4 regions of the Streptomyces sp. XH2 genome follow, and region 1 is predicted to be linked to each of the others. Evidence: riboswitches for the same ligand, from Rfam matches in the RefSeq annotation. Region 1 holds a riboswitch; each other region holds the start of a gene.
The links. A riboswitch is a leader RNA that binds a small molecule or an ion and turns the genes downstream of it on or off. The one in region 1 is predicted to bind cobalamin.
Positions count from the first base shown of each region.

Region 1 (4,150 bases):
TGCGGGCGCCCGCGCTGATCGCCTTCGTCAAGGACGCGCTGATCTACATCGTGATCATCGTGGCGATCGTCTACATCCCCATCAAGCTGGGCGGTTTCGACCACATCTTCGCCAAGGCGGGCGAAGCGTTCGCGGTGAAGAACCCGGAGACGGGCAAGCCGCGCGGCGCGCTGGTGAGCGGCCCCGACGCGCAGTGGGCGTACGCGACGCTCGCGCTCGGCTCGGCGATGGCGCTCTTCCTCTACCCGCACTCGGTGACGGCCGTTCTCTCCGGCAAATCCCGCAACGTCATCCGCCGCAACACGACGATCCTGCCGCTGTACTCCCTGATGCTGGGCCTGCTCGCGATGCTCGGCTTCATGGCCATCGCCGCGGGCATCAAGGTGAAGAACGGCCAGCTCGCGATCCCCCAGCTGTTCGAGGACATGTTCCCGGACTGGTTCACGGGAGTGGCCTTCGCGGCGATCGGGATCGGCGCCCTGGTGCCGGCCGCGATCATGTCGATCGCCGCCGCGAACCTTTTCACCCGCAACATCTACAAGGACTTCATCAGGCCGGACGCCTCGCCCGCGCACGAGGCGAAGGTCTCCAAGCTCGCCTCGCTGCTGGTGAAGGTCGGCGCTCTCGTCTTCGTCCTCACCATGGACAAGACGGTCGCCATCAACTTCCAGCTGCTCGGTGGCATCTGGATCCTCCAGACGGTCCCGGCGCTCGTGGGCGGGCTCTTCACCCGCTGGTTCCACCGCTGGGCCCTGCTGGCCGGCTGGGCGGCGGGAATGGTCTACGGCACCTGGAAGGCGTACGACACGCCGAGCGCCACGCAGGATCATTTCGGAAATACCAATCTCATCCCCCTTATCGGAGAAAAGGGCTATATCGGGCTCACGGCCTTCGTGCTCAATGTGATCGTCGTCATCGTCCTGACCGTCGTCCTGAAGGCGTTCGGCGCGCCGGAGGGCGTGGACGAGACCACGGCCGCCGACTACACCGCGGACGCGGGCGACCCGGGGGTCCAGCCGGAGCTCCCGCCGGCCACCGCGGGGGTCCCCGGCGGGCACTAGGACGACCGCCGGCAGGCTTCCCGGCCCGCGGGGCCGACCGGGCCGCCACGCCCCTCCCAGGGGGCGTGGCGGCCCTTTGCCGCGCCTCGCGCCCGAGGCCCGGGCCCGGCCCGCGAAGGACCCGCGAACGGCCCGCAGAGGGCCCCGGAACGGCCTGCGCGTGACCTGCGAACCCACCCTCAACACCGGGGCCTGATAACACATTCCGACCCATGCGCTTACCGCGCGACACAACATGTGGGGGCGCGTACGAGGGGCGGCACTAGATGTATGCTCGTCCTCGCTGTCGTCGCAGGGGAATCCGGTGAAAATCCGGAACTGTCCCGCAACGGTGCATGTATGCCGTTAAGCCGCGCATGCAGGAGTCCGAGTACCTGCCGGCAGCCGCCCTCCACCGAGCCTGCCCTGGGCTCGGCTATGGGCGTTGAATTCGTCCGGGCCTCGCGGGTTGGGCCGGCGGACGCCTACGAGGCATGCCCTGCGCATCAGGCATGCCCGTACGCGGCCCGTCGAGCTCTCCCCGCCGGCCCACCCAGCCGAGCGAGGGAGAGCCTCAGTGACCATCGCGCCCGCCGATCCGGTCTCAGCGACTGCGGAAGAAGCGACCGGCGGCCCCGGGACCGCGCTGCTGCGCACCCTGACCGACCTCACCGCCGACCTTCCCGCCACCGACCCGGGCAAGGTCGCCGCCGCCGCGCTGCGGGGCCGGAGCGCCACCTCGGACGAGGCCGAGCTCCGCTCCCTCGCCACCGAGGCCGCCGCGGGTCTGATCGCCGAGGAGCCCGAGTACTCCCGCCTCGCCGCGCGCCTGCTCACGCGCGCGATCGCCGACGAGGCCGCCGGCCAGGGCGCCACCTCCTTCTCGGCCTCGGTCGCCGTCGGCCACAAGGAAGGCCTGATCGCGGACGAGACCGCCGCGTTCGTCGCCGCCCACGCCGCGCACCTGGACGCGCTCGTCGAGAAGGCCCTCGCCGACGGCGCCGACGACCGCTTCGGCTACTTCGGCCTGCGCACCCTGCACAGCCGCTACCTGCTGCGCCACCCGATCCACCGCGACGTGATCGAGACCCCGCAGCACTTCCTGCTGCGCGTGGCCTGCGGCCTGGCCGAGGACCACTCCGAGCGCGCCCTCGCCGACGTCGCCGAGCTGTACGGCCTGACGAGCTCCCTCTCGTACCTGCCGTCCTCCCCGACGCTCTTCAACTCCGGCACCCGCCACCCGCAGATGTCGTCCTGCTACCTGCTGGACTCCCCGCTGGACGAGCTGGACTCGATCTACGACCGCTACCACCAGGTGGCCCGGCTGTCGAAGCACGCCGGCGGCATCGGCCTGTCGTACTCGCGCATCCGCTCCCGCGGCTCGCTGATCCGCGGCACCAACGGCCACTCCAACGGCATCGTGCCGTTCCTGCGCACCCTCGACGCCTCCGTCGCCGCGGTCAACCAGGGCGGCCGCCGCAAGGGCGCCGCGTGCGTCTACCTGGAGACCTGGCACGCCGACATCGAGGAGTTCCTGGAGCTCCGCGACAACACCGGCGAAGAGGCCCGCCGCACCCACAACCTCAACATCGCGCACTGGATCCCGGACGAGTTCATGCGCCGCGTCGAGGCCGACGCCGACTGGTCGCTGTTCTCCCCGGCCGACACGCCCGACCTGGTCGACCTCTACGGCGACGAGTTCGACGCCGCCTACCGCGCCTACGAGGCCGCCGGCAAGGCCGTCAAGACCATCCCGGCGCGCGTGCTCTACGCCCGCATGATGCGCACCCTCGCGCAGACCGGCAACGGCTGGATGACGTTCAAGGACGCCGCCAACCGCACCGCCAACCAGACGGCCGAGAAGGGCGCGGTCGTCCACTCCTCGAACCTCTGCACCGAGATCCTCGAGGTCACGGACGACGGCGAGACCGCGGTCTGCAACCTGGGCTCCGTCAACCTCGCCCAGCACCTCGGTGCCGACGGCGAGATGGACTGGGAGAAGCTCGACCGCACGGTCCGCACGGCCGTCACCTTCCTCGACCGTGTCGTGGACATCAACTTCTACCCGACCGAGCAGGCCGGCAGCTCCAACAGCCGCTGGCGCCCGGTGGGCCTGGGCCTGATGGGCCTGCAGGACGTCTTCTTCCGCCTGCGCCTGCCCTTCGACTCGGCCGAGGCGAAGGCCCTCTCCACCAAGATCTCCGAGCGGATCATGCTCGCGGCGTACGAGGCCTCCGCCGACCTCGCCGAGCGCAACGGCCCGCACCCGGCCTGGGCCGCGACCCGCACCGCCCGCGGCGTGCTGCACCCGGACCACTACCCCAACGCCGTCGCCGCGTGGGAGGACCGCTGGGAGGCGCTGCGCGCCCGCATCGCCGAGGTCGGCATGCGCAACTCGCTGCTGCTCGCCATCGCCCCCACGGCGACCATCGCCTCCATCGCGGGCGTGTACGAGTGCATCGAGCCGCAGGTCTCCAACCTCTTCAAGCGCGAGACGCTCTCCGGTGAGTTCCTGCAGGTCAACACCTACCTGGTGGAGGACCTCAAGCAGCTCGGCGTGTGGGACCGCGCCACCCGCGAGGCCATGACCGAGGCCAACGGCTCGATCCAGGACATGAAGTGGATCCCGCAGGAGGTGCGCGACCTCTACCGCACCGCCTGGGAGATCCCGCAGCGCGCCCTGATCGACATGGCCGCGGCCCGTACGCCGTACCTGGACCAGAGCCAGTCGCTGAACCTCTTCATGGCCTCGCCCACCATCGGCAAGCTCAGCTCGATGTACGCGTACGCCTGGAAGCAGGGCATCAAGACGACGTACTACCTGCGTTCGCGCCCGGCGACCCGGATCGCCCGCGCGGCGTCCGGTGGTGCCGCCGCTCCCGCCACCATCCCCGTGCAGCAGGCCGCGCCCGACGCGGACGCCATCGCCTGCTCCCTTGAGAACCCCGAGTCCTGCGAGGCCTGCCAGTAATGTCCACCGAACGCCAGAAGAACCTTCTTGACCCGGGCTTCGAGCTGACCCTGCGCCCCATGCGGTACCCGGACTTCTACGACCGCTACCGCGACGCGATCAAGAACACCTGGACCGTCGAGGAGGTCGACCTCCACTC
Region 1 covers NZ_JBMMMZ010000012.1:1,411-5,560, reverse strand. The annotation lists gene mctP (monocarboxylate uptake permease MctP) at 1-1,061, shown strand, start outside; adenosylcobalamin-variant (AdoCbl-variant) riboswitch at 1,345-1,445, shown strand; gene ACOTKD_RS23960 (ribonucleoside-diphosphate reductase subunit alpha) at 1,618-4,011, shown strand; gene ACOTKD_RS23955 (ribonucleotide-diphosphate reductase subunit beta) at 4,011-4,150, shown strand, end outside.

Region 2 (4,150 bases), on a different contig from region 1:
TCTTCCTGCACGGCGCCCAGCCCGTGGAGCGGCTCGTCGCCGGCCTGATCCGGCAGGCGTGCGCGGCGGACGGGGGGCCGGCGCCCGGCCTCGACCCCGAACGGGAGGCCGATCTGCTGGTGTCGGGGGTGACGGGGCTGGGCATGGACGTGCTCCACGGCCGGCGCACCCTCGCCGACGTGCGGACGACGCTGGACTACCACCTCGACCGGATCCTGCCCGCGCGGTGACGCCACGGCAGGAGGGGCGGGCGCCGTGCCGCACCGGCGCCCGCCCCTCCGTCACTTCGTCACTCCGGCGTCAGGAAGCGCCGCCGGGCAGCTCCGCCCGGACCTCCCGCGCCGCCGTGACGAGGTTCTCCAGCGAGGCCCGGACCTCGGGCCAGCCGCGGGTCTTCAGCCCGCAGTCCGGGTTGACCCACAGGCGCTCGCCGGGGATCGCTTCCAGGCCCTTGCGCAGCAGCGCCGCGGCCTCGTCCGCGCCGGGGACGCGCGGGGAGTGGATGTCGTAGACGCCGGGCCCGACCTCGCGCGGGTAGCCCGCCGTGGCCAGCTCGGCGGCGACCTGCATGTGCGAGCGGGCGGCCTCCAGGCTGATGACGTCGGCGTCGAGGTCGTCGATGGCCCGGAGGATGTCGCCGAACTCCGCGTAGCACATGTGCGTGTGGATCTGCGTGTCCGGCCGGACGCCCGCGGTGCTGAGGCGGAACGCCTCGGTCGCCCACGCCAGGTACTCGGCGTGGCCGGCCGCGCGCAGCGGCAGCGTCTCGCGCAGCGCCGGCTCGTCCACCTGGATCACCGAGGTGCCCGCGGCCTCCAGGTCGGCTACCTCGTCGCGCAGGGCGAGGGCGACCTGCCGGGCGGTGTCGCCGAGCGGCTGGTCGTCGCGGACGAACGACCAGGCGAGCATGGTGACCGGCCCGGTCAGCATGCCCTTGACGGGCTTGCCCGCCACCGACTGGGCGTAGCGCGTCCAGCGGACCGTCATCGGCTCCGGGCGGGAGATGTCACCGGCGAGGACCGGCGGGCGGACGTAGCGCGTGCCGTACGACTGGACCCAGCCGTGCTGCGTGGCCAGATAGCCCGTCAGCTGCTCGGCGAAGTACTGCACCATGTCGTTGCGCTCGGGCTCGCCGTGCACGAGGACGTCGATGCCGGCCTTCTCCTGGAACGAGAGCACCTCGCGGATCTCGGCCTTGATGCGCTCCTCGTACGCCTCGGCGTCGATCCGTCCCGAGCGCAGGTCGGCGCGGGCGGTGCGCAGCTCCGTCGTCTGCGGGAAGGAGCCGATGGTGGTGACCGGCAGCAGGGGCAGGCCGAGGTGGGCCCGCTGGGCGGCCGCCCGCTGCTCGTACGGCTGCGAGCGGCGGCCGTCGGTCTCGGTGACGGCGGCGGCGCGGGCGCGGACGGCCGGGTCCCGGGTGATGGCCGAGCCCGCCCGCGAAGCCAGGTCGGCGCGGTTGGCGGCCAGCTCGGCCGCGATCGTGTCGGGGCCCTGCGCCAGGCCGCGGGCCAGCGTGACCACCTCGGCGGCCTTCTGGCGGGCGAACGCGAGCCAGCGGGCGATCTGCGGGTCGATGTCCCGCTCGGCCGCCGCGTCCAGCGGCACGTGCAGCAGGGAGCAGGACGGGGCGACGTCGACCCGGCCGGCGAGGCCGAGGAGCGTGCCCAGGGTGGACAGGGACTTCTCGAAGTCGTTGATCCACACGTTGCGGCCGTTGACGACGCCGGCGAGGAGCCGCTTGCCGGGCAGCCCGCCGGCGGCCGCGAGGTCGTCGAGGTTGGCGGCGGCGGGGCCCGTGAAGTCCAGGGCGAGGCCCTCGACGGGGGCCTTGGCGAGGACCGGGAGGGCCTCGCCGAGCCGGTCGAAGTAGGAGGCGACCAGCAGCCGGGGCCGGTCGGTGAGGCCGCCCAGTTCGCGGTAGGCGCGGGCGGCGGCGTTGAGCTCGGCGGGGGAGCGGTCCTGGACCAGGGCGGGCTCGTCGAGCTGCACCCATTCGGCGCCCGCGGCCCGCAGGTCGGCGAGGACCTCGGCGTACACCGGCAGCAGCCGGTCGAGGAGGGTGAGCGGCTCGAAGCCGGCGGCGACGCCCGGCGCGGGCTTGGCCAGCAGCAGGTACGTGACGGGGCCGACGAGCACCGGACGGGCCGTCAGGCCGAGCGCGAGGGCCTCCTTCAGCTCCGCGACCTGCTTGGTGGAGTCCGCGGTGAAGACCGTGCCGGGGTCGAGTTCGGGGACCAGGTAGTGGTAGTTGGTGTCGAACCACTTGGTCATCTCCAGCGGCGCCACCTCCTGCGTGCCACGGGCCATGGCGAAGTAGCCGTCCAGGGCGTCGGCGTCGACGGTCGCGCGGTGCCGCGCGGGAATCGCACCGACCATCACACTGGTGTCCAGGACGTGGTCGTAGAACGAGAAGTCGCCCGTGGGCACTTCGTGCACACCGGCCCCGGCCAGCTGCTGCCAGTTCGTACGGCGCAGTGCGGCGGCCGTGTCCCGCAGGGCCTCGGCCGTGACACGGCCCTTCCAGTACCCCTCGATCGCCTTCTTCAGTTCCCGGCCCTGACCCTGCCGGGGGTAGCCGTGGACGGTGGCCTGTGCTGCCGCGGCTGCGGACTTGCTGGTCACGGAACTCTCCTTCGCGAGCGTGCGTGCGTCCATGACCCCGGGACGGACGGAGAGCGCGAAGGAACGGCAGACCGGGCGGGCCGCCGCCGCGGTGCGGTCGCTCGTAGCGCCGCCGCGTGTGCCCGCCTGATGTGTGCTCCCCCAGACTTCGTCCGGGGGTGCCCCCAACCGCCCTCGAGGTCACCGGGATCTCCGTGCGCTCGGCAGCGCACGGGCAGTTGGCAGGTCTTCGGACTCGCGGGCACGCCACATGGCACCTACTGGCCGTCGCTTCCCGGACCCGTACGGATCCAGTGCGTATGACGGCGGTCGTTCCCGCTCACCGCTGCGGGGCAGTCCCGGATTCCCACCGGGTTCCCTCTTGCGACGCGCCTGCCTGGCGAGCAGGGCGAACCAGCTGCACCGTCACTCTAGGCCGCGGGGCAGGGTCACGGAAGAGTGAAGTGGCGCGCCTCACGAGGCGGTTCGCGTCGCCAGCCGCAGCCGCAGCTCCATCTCGTGCTCACCGGAGACGTGACCGCGGTGCTCGGCGGCGAAGGCGCGCTCCAGTTCCTCCTTGACCTGGCGGACGGGGTCGGCGGCGCCGAACAGGTCGGCCGTGACCGTGCCCGAGAGGGGAGCCTTCCCCGGCTGCGCCGCGCCCTCGCCCAGCCGCGTGCGGGTGTCCACCGTCATGCACCAGATCATCGGGCCCGCGCCGGGCGCGCCCGGGCTGGTCTCGCTGCGCGGCGGGCCCGCTTCGGGGAAGGCGGCCTCCAGAACGCCGAAGACGGCGCCCGCGTCCTGGTGGCCGCAGTCCGTCAGATGCACGCTGACGTGGTCCGCACTCTCCCGGGCATCCGTCACCTGCTCCTCCTCCGCCGTCGTTGCCGTGACCGGGGCCGCCGCCGTGCGCGGAGAAGCCCTGCTCCGACCGTACGGCGCGCCCGGGTTCCGTGCCGCGGGCTGTGCGACCATACGGGCCAGGTGCCCCGTTCCCGCCGGGAGATGCCGCCCCGGTACCGGTGGCCTCACCCGAACGGTGGAATGCGCCCAAAGTAATTGACTGATTACGCTTGGTGCATGACCCTGTGGAGCCCCGCACCGCCGCCGTCGCAGCCCGCGTTGCGCGCCGCGGTCGCCGTGCTGGTCTCCGTCCTGCTGCTCTTCTCCGGGGGGAGCGGCACGGTGTTCGCCCTGGGCTCCGGCCCGGAAGAGACCCCCGTGTCCGTGGAGTTCGCCACCGCGGACGACTGCGTCGCGGACAACCGCACGCCCCGCGTCCAGGCGTCTCCGGGCAGGCGCACCTGCGTCCCCGCCTCGCGGGACTCCGCGGGAGCCGGATCCCCGCCGGCCCCCGGCTGCCGGCCCGCACCGCCGGCCCCCGAAGGCCCCGCGGCCACCGCGGGCCGCGCGCGCAACGACGTCCTGCGCTGCTGAGAGGAACCCCCGCCCGTCCCGCCCCGTACGGGACGGGCCGCCGCGTCCGGCACGCCCGGAACTTTCCTCACACCTGCAGGCACGAGAAGCAGAGAGACGTCATGCC
Region 2 covers NZ_JBMMMZ010000004.1:35,000-39,149, reverse strand. The annotation lists gene ACOTKD_RS09635 (TetR/AcrR family transcriptional regulator) at 1-230, shown strand, start outside; gene metE (5-methyltetrahydropteroyltriglutamate--homocysteine S-methyltransferase) at 301-2,625, opposite strand; cobalamin riboswitch at 2,829-3,038, opposite strand; gene ACOTKD_RS09625 (hypothetical protein) at 3,079-3,471, opposite strand; gene ACOTKD_RS09620 (hypothetical protein) at 3,688-4,044, shown strand; gene ACOTKD_RS09615 (hypothetical protein) at 4,146-4,150, shown strand, end outside.
Region 2: linked by a shared signal. The riboswitch ahead of metE (5-methyltetrahydropteroyltriglutamate--homocysteine S-methyltransferase) and the one ahead of ACOTKD_RS23960 (ribonucleoside-diphosphate reductase subunit alpha) in region 1 are both predicted to bind cobalamin.

Region 3 (4,150 bases), on a different contig from region 1:
GCCGCGGGCGGCGTCTCGCCGTCGGGGGCGTCGGCGGGCGTGCCGAAGTCGAGGACGACGGCGACGCGCTTCGCCCCGTCCTTGGCGGGCGTGCTGTCGCAGACCGCTTCGAAGCCGGCGGCGGCGCGCGGTTTCGCGGCGTCGGAGGAGTCCGCGCTGACCGCGAACCGGAACCCGATCACGTCCCCGTCGCCGGGCCGCGCCGTGCCCGGCCCCTGCGTCGCGTACGCCCACTGGCCGCCGGAGCCCTGCCAGAACGACCAGTACCGGTAGCCGGCGGCCTGGGCGGGGGCGGTGCCGAGCAGTACGAGGAGCACGGCGACCAGCGCGGCGACCGCACCGCCGCGCATCCCGGCGGCTCGCACCCCGGCAGGGCGCATTCCGGCAGCTCGCGTCACAGCTGCTGCTTCTTCTTGCGGCCGCTGATCAGGAAGCCGATGCCGGCGCCGAAGGCCAGGCCGACGCCGACGATCCACCAGACGTTGACGGTGACGCCGCCGTCCTTCTCGTCCTTGTCCTCGTCCTTCTTCGACTCGTCGGAGCCCGTGGCCCGCTCCGGCGCCGGCCCCGTGGCGTTCAGCTGCGCCACGAGGTCCGTGCCCGCGAAGTCGCGCGGGTCGCCGCCCGCGGCGCGCGTGGCGAGGATCAGCTTGGCGAGCCGGCCGGGCTGGCCCTTGGCCCACTCGGCGGTGCCGCTCTCCTTGGACCGCAGCCACTTCAGGGGCTTCTCGGCGGCGGCGCGGTGACCGCCCGCGGCGAGGGCGAGGGCGGCGTCGGCCGTGTTGCCCTGGTCGGGCTTGGCGGGGGCGCCGGGCATGGACGGCAGCAGGTAGCCACCGTTCTTGTCCATGGCGGCCACGAGGTAGCCGTCCACGGCCTCGGCGGCCGCGGCGGCGTCCTTGGGACCGGCCTTGTCCTCGCCCGCGCACTCCAGCGCCTTGACGGGCCGGTCGGCGTCCTTCTTCGGGGGCTCGGCGAGGAAGCCCTTGCCGAGCGTGGCGAGCGCGGCGGCGGCGCTGGCCAGGTTGTCGGCGCGCAGCCCCTTGTCGTCCTTCAGGTACGCGAACGCGCCGCGCTCGCCCTCCTTCGCGTCGCAGCCGAGCTGGAAGGCCAGCAGCGTCTCCACGGGGTTCTTGCCGTTCTTGACGGCGTCCTTGGCCGGGTCCTGGCCGGCCGCCGCGAACGCGCCGAGGGCGATGGAGGTGGAGTTGGCGTCGGTGGGGCTGCCGGCCTGGTAGCCCCAGCCGCCGTCGTCGTTCTGGTGGGCCTTGAGCCAGTCCAGGCCCTTCCTGACCGCGTCCGCGCGCCCGCCGGCGGCCGCGAGGCCCTGCACGGCCGCGGCGGTGGCGTCCGTGAACTCGTCCTTCTTCGGGTCGCACGCCTTGCTCGTGTCCGCGCGGTAGCCGGGGAAGCCGCCGTCCTCGCACTGCTGGCCCGCGAGCCAGTCGACCCCCGGCTTGGCCGGGGTGACGCCCGTGGCGTTCTGCGCCACGAAGGCCAGCGACTGCCGGAAGACACCGTCGAACTTGGGGTCGGCCGTGCCGTACAGCCCCGGCGCCGGGGACGGTGAGCCGTCGGCGAAGGCGGCGGGGGCCGCGGCCGCGCCCAGGACGGCGGCGGTGGCCAGGGCCGCGGCGCCGCGGCGCGCGTGGACGGCGAGGGAGGGGGCCATGGGGTCGAGCCTCTCGGTGGGGTGTCACTGCGGGGGCGGGGGCAGGGCCGGCTGACGGGGTCCGCGGCCGCGCACGGCCGCCTCCCCGCGCGCTGCGCGCGGTGGCACCGGGCTCGGCTCCGCATACCTCGGCGGTGCCGGTGGACCGGACGGCACCGCCAGGCGGCACGACCGGTTCCGGAAGCCTGCCGCCTGGACCGGGTGGTCCGGCTCGTACGGCCGCCGGGCGGCGGACCGTAGTCACGGTTGCGGGTCAGCGCCGGATTTGCACCGGCTTCCCCCGTTCCGAGGCGGGATGAAGTTGTCACGGACACTTTAACCGGACGGCCTGAAGATCAACGGTCCGGCGACCTGTTGCCCGCTGCCGGGCGGGCTGCTAAGTGTCTGATGCTGCGTCAGTTTTTCGTTACGGCGCGCAGGGCTCCGCAGACGCGCGGGAGGCATCCGGATCATGAACCAGCATGCGAACGGACCGGTCGTCGAGCACGGACAGCTCTTCATCGGCGGCGCCATGGCCGACCCGGCCGGCCGCGCCGTCATCGACGTCGTGTCGCCGCACACCGAGGAGGTGATCGGCCGCGTCCCGCACGCCTCGCGCGAGGACGTCGACAGGGCCGTCGCCGCGGCCCGCACGGCCTTCGACTCCGGCGTCTGGGCCGACCGGCCCCTCGCCGAGCGCATCGACGTCGTCACCCGCATCAAGGACGGCGTCGCCGCCCGGCACGAGGAGATCGCCCGGATCGTCTCCGCCCAGAACGGCTCCCCGTACTCCTGGAGCGTCCTCGCCCAGGCCCTCGGCGCGATGATGGTGTGGGACTGCGCCATCGCCGTCGCCCGCGGCCTGCCCTACGAGGAGCGGCGGGCCGGCGCCCTCGGGCCGCTGCTCGTGCGGCGCGAGCCGGTCGGCGTCGTCGCTGCCGTCGTGCCGTGGAACGTCCCGCAGCTCGTGACGGCGGCCAAGCTCGCGCCCGCGCTGCTGACGGGCTGCTCGGTGGTGCTCAAGCCCTCGCCGGAAACGCCGCTGGACTCGTACCTCCTGGCGGAGATCGTCACGGAGGCGGGCCTGCCGGAGGGCGTCCTGTCGATCCTGCCCGCGGAACGCGAGGTCAGCGAGTACCTCGTCGGGCACCCCGGCGTCGACAAGGTGGCCTTCACCGGCTCGGTCGCGGCGGGCAAGCGCGTCATGGAGGTCGCGGCGCGCCGGCTGACCCGCGTCACTCTGGAGCTCGGCGGCAAGTCCGCGGCGATCGTCCTGCCGGACGCCGACCTGGAGGCGGCCGTCGCCGGCATCGTCCCCGCGGCCTGGATGAACAACGGCCAGTCGTGCGTGGCCCAGACGCGCATCCTCGCCCCCCGCGCCCACTACGCCGAACTGGCCGAGCGCTTCACGGCCGCCGCCTCCGCCCTCGTCGTCGGCGACCCCCTCGACCCCGCCACCCAGGTCGGGCCGCTCGTCGCCGAACGGCAGCGCCGCAGGTCCCTGGAGTACATCGCGCTCGGGCAGCGCGAGGGCGCCAAGGTGCTGGCCGGCGGCGGCCGCCCGGCCGGCCGCGACAAGGGCTGGTACGTCGAGCCCACCCTCTTCGGCGACGTCTCCAACGACATGCGCATCGCCCGCGAGGAGATCTTCGGCCCCGTCATCTGCCTGCTGCCCTACGACACGGAGGAGGAGGCCGTGCGCATCGCCGACGACTCCGACTACGGGCTCTCCGGCAGCGTCTGGACCCGCGACGCCGAACGCGGCATCGAGGTCGCCCGCCGGGTGCGCACCGGCACGTACTCGGTCAACACCTTCGGCCTCGACATGTTCGGCCCCTTCGGCGGCTACAAGAACTCCGGCCTGGGGCGGGAGTTCGGACCGGAGGGCTTCGCCGAGTACCTGGAGCACAAGACGATCCACCTGCCCGCGGACTACGAGGAGGGCTGACGGAATGACTGCCGCCGAGCGCTGGCACGTGCGGGTCGACCGGGGGCTGTGCGTGGGCTCGGGAATGTGCGCCGGGAGCGCGCCCGGGGCGTTCGCGCTCGACGCGGGCCGCCGCTCCCGGCCCCTCGCGGAGGAGACGGACCCGTCCGAGGAAGTGCTCGCGGCCGCGGAGACCTGCCCCGTGGAGGCGATCACGATCAGCAGGCCGGACACGGGCGAGACGGTGTTTCCTCCCGACGAGTGAAACCCCTTCGTACGCATGGGCGTTGTTACTCATGCGTTCCGCACATTTTCTTGATGACACATGTGACTGGCCGGGCCCCTCACGGCGTGGAAATCTCTAGGCAACGCAGCCGAGGGGGGCGACGATGGACGCGCGGTACGAGGTCTACTGCCTGGCCGACAGGCACTTCTACGAGACCCCGGACCGCCTGTCCGTCCCGGGGGCGGGCGGCGAGGACCGCGGTCTGTACGAGACCGCCCGCCGCCCGGCCCCCGCCGGCTGGGCCACCTCCCGCCACGGCGAATGGCTCCATGTGTTCCCTGTGGTC
Region 3 covers NZ_JBMMMZ010000002.1:378,836-382,985, forward strand. The annotation lists gene ACOTKD_RS05350 (SCO2322 family protein) at 1-350, opposite strand, end outside; gene ACOTKD_RS05355 (prenyltransferase/squalene oxidase repeat-containing protein) at 395-1,672, opposite strand; cobalamin riboswitch at 1,850-2,011, opposite strand; gene ACOTKD_RS05360 (aldehyde dehydrogenase) at 2,124-3,599, shown strand; gene ACOTKD_RS05365 (ferredoxin) at 3,604-3,843, shown strand; gene lanKC (class III lanthionine synthetase LanKC) at 3,968-4,150, shown strand, end outside.
Region 3: linked by a shared signal. The riboswitch ahead of ACOTKD_RS05355 (prenyltransferase/squalene oxidase repeat-containing protein) and the one ahead of ACOTKD_RS23960 (ribonucleoside-diphosphate reductase subunit alpha) in region 1 are both predicted to bind cobalamin.

Region 4 (4,150 bases), on a different contig from region 1:
ACCTACCGGCTCGCCCGCGGCCGCGACGAGCGCGACACCGCCAAGGGCTACCGCGCCGGGCAGATCGCCTCGGCCGCCCTGGTCTCCCTCGCCCACGGCACCAACGACGCGCAGAAGACCATGGGCGTGATCACCCTCGCGCTCGTCGCCGGCGGCGTCGTCGCACCGCACTCCGACCCGCCGCTGTGGGTCATCGTCTCGGCCGGCCTCGCCATCGCCCTCGGCACGTACCTGGGCGGCTGGCGCATCATCCAGACCCTCGGCAAGGGCCTCACCGACATCAAGCCCGCGCAGGGCTTCGCCGCCCAGACCGGCGCCGCGACCGTGATCCTCGCCTCCTCGCACATCGGCTTCGCGCTCTCCACCACCCAGGTCTGCTCCGGCTCGATCATGGGCGCCGGCCTCGGCCGCAAGGGCGGCGTCGTGCGCTGGTCGACCGCCGGGCGCATGGTCATGGCCTGGGGCCTGACCCTCCCCGCGGCCGGCCTCGTCGCCGGTGGCGCGGCCTTCCTCGCCGACCAGGGCGACTGGGGCGTCGCCGCGGTCGCCGTCCTCGGCCTGGCCGTCTCCGGCGCGATCTGGCTGGCCTCGCGCCGCAAGCCCGTCACCCACGACGACCTGGACTCGCGCGACGCCGTCACCGGCGCCGAGCCGGCCGGTGTCGTCACCGCGGCCCTGCAGGCCGTCGCCCCGCCGCCGGCCGGCCCGCTCGCCGCCGCGGTCTCCCCCTCCCCCGAGGCCGGGCGGGCTCCTGCCGCCGCCGCGGCGAGCTAAGGCATAAGGAAGAAACGCATGCACATCGACTGGGCAGCTCTCGGCCAGGTCTTCGGCGTCAGCCTCGTGGTGACGGTCGGCCTGGTGGGCATCTTCACCCTGGGCATCGTGGGCACGTCGCCCCGTGCGGGGGGCTCGGCGGACTCGGGTGCGGGTGCGGGTGCGCTCGCGCGCTCCGGGGCGTACGCGTGCTTCGCGCTGTGCGCGGCGGCCGTGGGTTACGGCATCTACTTGATCGTGGCGTAGCCGCGCTCCGCCTTCGAACGGCCGGACCCCTTCAGGGGTCCGGCCGTTCGCGTACCCGCGGGGAAGCCGGGCTGCGCCGCGGCCGCGCAACCGGCTTCCGCCGCGGTCAAGCGCATCTCGTTGCCGCGCAACGAACCCCGCCGCCGCGGCCGCTTGCGTCTCGTTGCCGGGCAGCGAACTCCCGCCGCAACGGCGATCATCCTGGGTGTACGTCTCCGCCGGCGCCGCCCCGCCGGTGGGTTCGGCACCGCCGGACACGTACACGGGGGTTGCACGCCGCGGCGGCGGTAAAAGGCGTCGGCCGCACCCGGCACGGGAAGCGCTCGGGCCAGGTCAGAGCGAGTTGACGGCGCCCGCGGCGCATGGTGGACTTCCGGAGCCAAACGGCGACAGCAGAGGAAGTCCGGTGCGAATCCGGCGCGGTCCCGCCACTGTCACCGGGGAGCGTCTCCCCCACGCGATGGCCACGGCGGCGAGCCGGAAGGCCGGGGCGGGCGCGGATCCGGGAGCCAGGAGACTCTGGTCGCCGGTCACGTCGAGCCAGGGCGCGGACCCTGAGTGAGGACACATCGTCATGCCCGGCGCCCGCCACCGAACGCCCCGCAGAGCCTTCTCTTCCCGCCGAGGCGTGACGGCGGTCTGATCCGATGCGTGCCGATCCGATCGGTTTCGCGTGCGGCGCCGCCCTCGGCTTCCTCGGTGACCGCGTCCTGGGCGACCCGCGCCGCGGCCACCCCGTCGCCGCGTTCGGCCGCGCCGCGCACGCCGTGGAGCAGCGCCTGTGGCGCGACGACCGCGGCCGCGGTGCCCTGCACACCCTGGTGTGCGCCGGGGGCGCGGCGGCAGGCGCCGCACTGCTGGCCCGTACCGTACGCGCTTCTCGTTCCCGTACCGCCGACGTCGCGCTGACCGCCGCCGCCACCTGGGCCGTGCTCGGCGGCACGTCCCTGGGCCGGGAGGCCCGCGCCATCGGGGGCGCGCTCGCCGCCGGTGACGTGGAGGTCGCCCGCGAGCGCCTGCCGCACCTGTGCGGCCGCGACCCGCAGGCGCTGGACGGGCAGCAGATCGCCCGCGCCGTCGTGGAGTCCGTGGCCGAGAACACCTCCGACGCCGTCGTCGGCGCCCTCGTGTGGGGCGCGCTCGGCGGCGTGCCCGGCCTGGTGGGCTTCCGGGCCGTGAACACCCTGGACGCCATGGTCGGCCACAAGTCGGCCCGCTACCGGCGCTTCGGCTGGGCCTCGGCCCGCCTGGACGACGTGGCCGGCTGGCCCGGCGCACGCCTGACCGCGGCCCTCGCCGTCCTCGCGGGCCCGGATCCACGCGGCGCCTGGCGCGTGGCCCGGCGCGACGCGTCCCGCCACCCCAGCCCCAACGCGGGTCCCGTGGAGGCCGCGTTCGCGGGCGCGCTCGGCGTGCGGCTGGGCGGCGCGCTCGCGTACGCGGGCCGGGTGGAGCACCGCCCCGTCCTGGGCGCGGAGAACCGCCCCGTGCGGACGGACGACATCGAGCGCGCGGTGCGCCTCTCGCACCGGGTGTCGCTGCTGGCCCTGGGGACGGCGGTGGCGGCCCGCACAGTGGGCAGCCTGTTGACGACGGCAAGAGCGGCAAGGAGGAGCCGGTGACGGCTGACAGGAGCGGGCCCGCGGGCCCGCTGGGCGGGGGCCTGCTGGTGGCCGGCACCACCTCGGACGCGGGCAAGAGCGTGGTGACGGCCGGCATCTGCCGCTGGCTGGCCCGCAAGGGCGTCAAGGTCGCGCCGTTCAAGGCGCAGAACATGTCGCTCAACTCGTTCGTGACGCGCGAGGGCGCGGAGATAGGCCGCGCGCAGGCCATGCAGGCGGCCGCGGCCCGCGTGGAGCCGAGCGCGCTCATGAACCCCGTCCTGCTGAAGCCCGGCGGGGACCGCAGCAGCCAGGTCGTCCTGATGGGCAAGCCGGTGGGCGAGCTCAGCGCGCGCGGCTACCACGCGGGGCGGCAGGAGCAGTTGTTCGGCACCGTGACCGGCTGCCTGGAGGAGCTGCGGCGCACGCACGACGCGGTCATCTGCGAGGGCGCGGGCAGCCCGGCCGAGATCAACCTGCGGCGCAGCGACATCGTCAACATGGGCATCGCCCGGGCGGCCCGGCTGCCCGTGGTGGTGGTGGGCGACATCGACCGCGGCGGCGTCTTCGCGTCGTTCTTCGGCACGACGGCGCTGCTGTCGCCGGAGGACCAGGAGCTGATAGCGGGTTACGTCGTCAACAAGTTCCGGGGCGACGTGACGCTGCTGGAGCCGGGCCTGGACATGCTGTACGAGCTGACGGGCCGGCGGACGTTCGGCGTCCTGCCGTTCGCGCACGGCCTCGGCATCGACGAGGAGGACGGCCTGCGGGTCTCCCTGCGGGGCGCGGTGCGCGAGTCGGTGGTGGCCCCGCCGCACGGCGCGGACGTGCTGCGGGTCGCGGTGTGCGCCGTGCCGCTGATGTCGAACTTCACGGACGTGGACGCGCTGGCGGCCGAGCCGGGCGTGGTCGTGCGCTTCGTCGACCGCGCGGAGGAGCTCGCCGACGCCGACCTGGTCGTGGTGCCGGGCACCCGCGGCACCGTACGGGCCCTGAACTGGCTGCGGGAGCGCGGGCTCGCGGACGCCCTGGCCCGGCGCGGGGCGGAGGGCCGCCCCGTCCTGGGCATCTGCGGCGGCTTCCAGGTGCTGGGCGAGCGGATCGACGACGAGGTCGAGTCGAAGGCGGGCACGGTCGAGGGGCTGGGCCTGCTGCCGGTGCGCATCCGCTTCGCCGCGGAGAAGACCCTGGCGAGACCGGTGGGCACGGCCCTGGGCGAGCCCGTGGAGGGCTACGAGATCCACCACGGCGTGGCGGACCTGCGGGGCGGCGACGAGCCGTTCCTGGACGGCTGCCGGGTCGGCTCGGTGTGGGGCACGCACTGGCACGGCTCCCTGGAGAGCGACGGCTTCCGCCGGGCGTTCCTGCGGCGCGTCGCGGAGGCGGCGGGGCGGGCCTTCGTGCCGGCCCCGGACACGTCGTTCGCCGCGCTGCGGGAGGAGCAGCTGGACCGGCTGGGCGATCTGATCGAGGAACACGCGGACACGGACGCGCTGCTGCGGCTGATCGAGGACGGGGTCCCGAAGGGC
Region 4 covers NZ_JBMMMZ010000018.1:59,504-63,653, forward strand. The annotation lists gene ACOTKD_RS32935 (anion permease) at 1-774, shown strand, start outside; gene ACOTKD_RS32940 (hypothetical protein) at 793-1,020, shown strand; cobalamin riboswitch at 1,417-1,539, shown strand; gene ACOTKD_RS32945 (cobalamin biosynthesis protein) at 1,668-2,642, shown strand; gene ACOTKD_RS32950 (cobyric acid synthase) at 2,672-4,150, shown strand, end outside.
Region 4: linked by a shared signal. The riboswitch ahead of ACOTKD_RS32945 (cobalamin biosynthesis protein) and the one ahead of ACOTKD_RS23960 (ribonucleoside-diphosphate reductase subunit alpha) in region 1 are both predicted to bind cobalamin.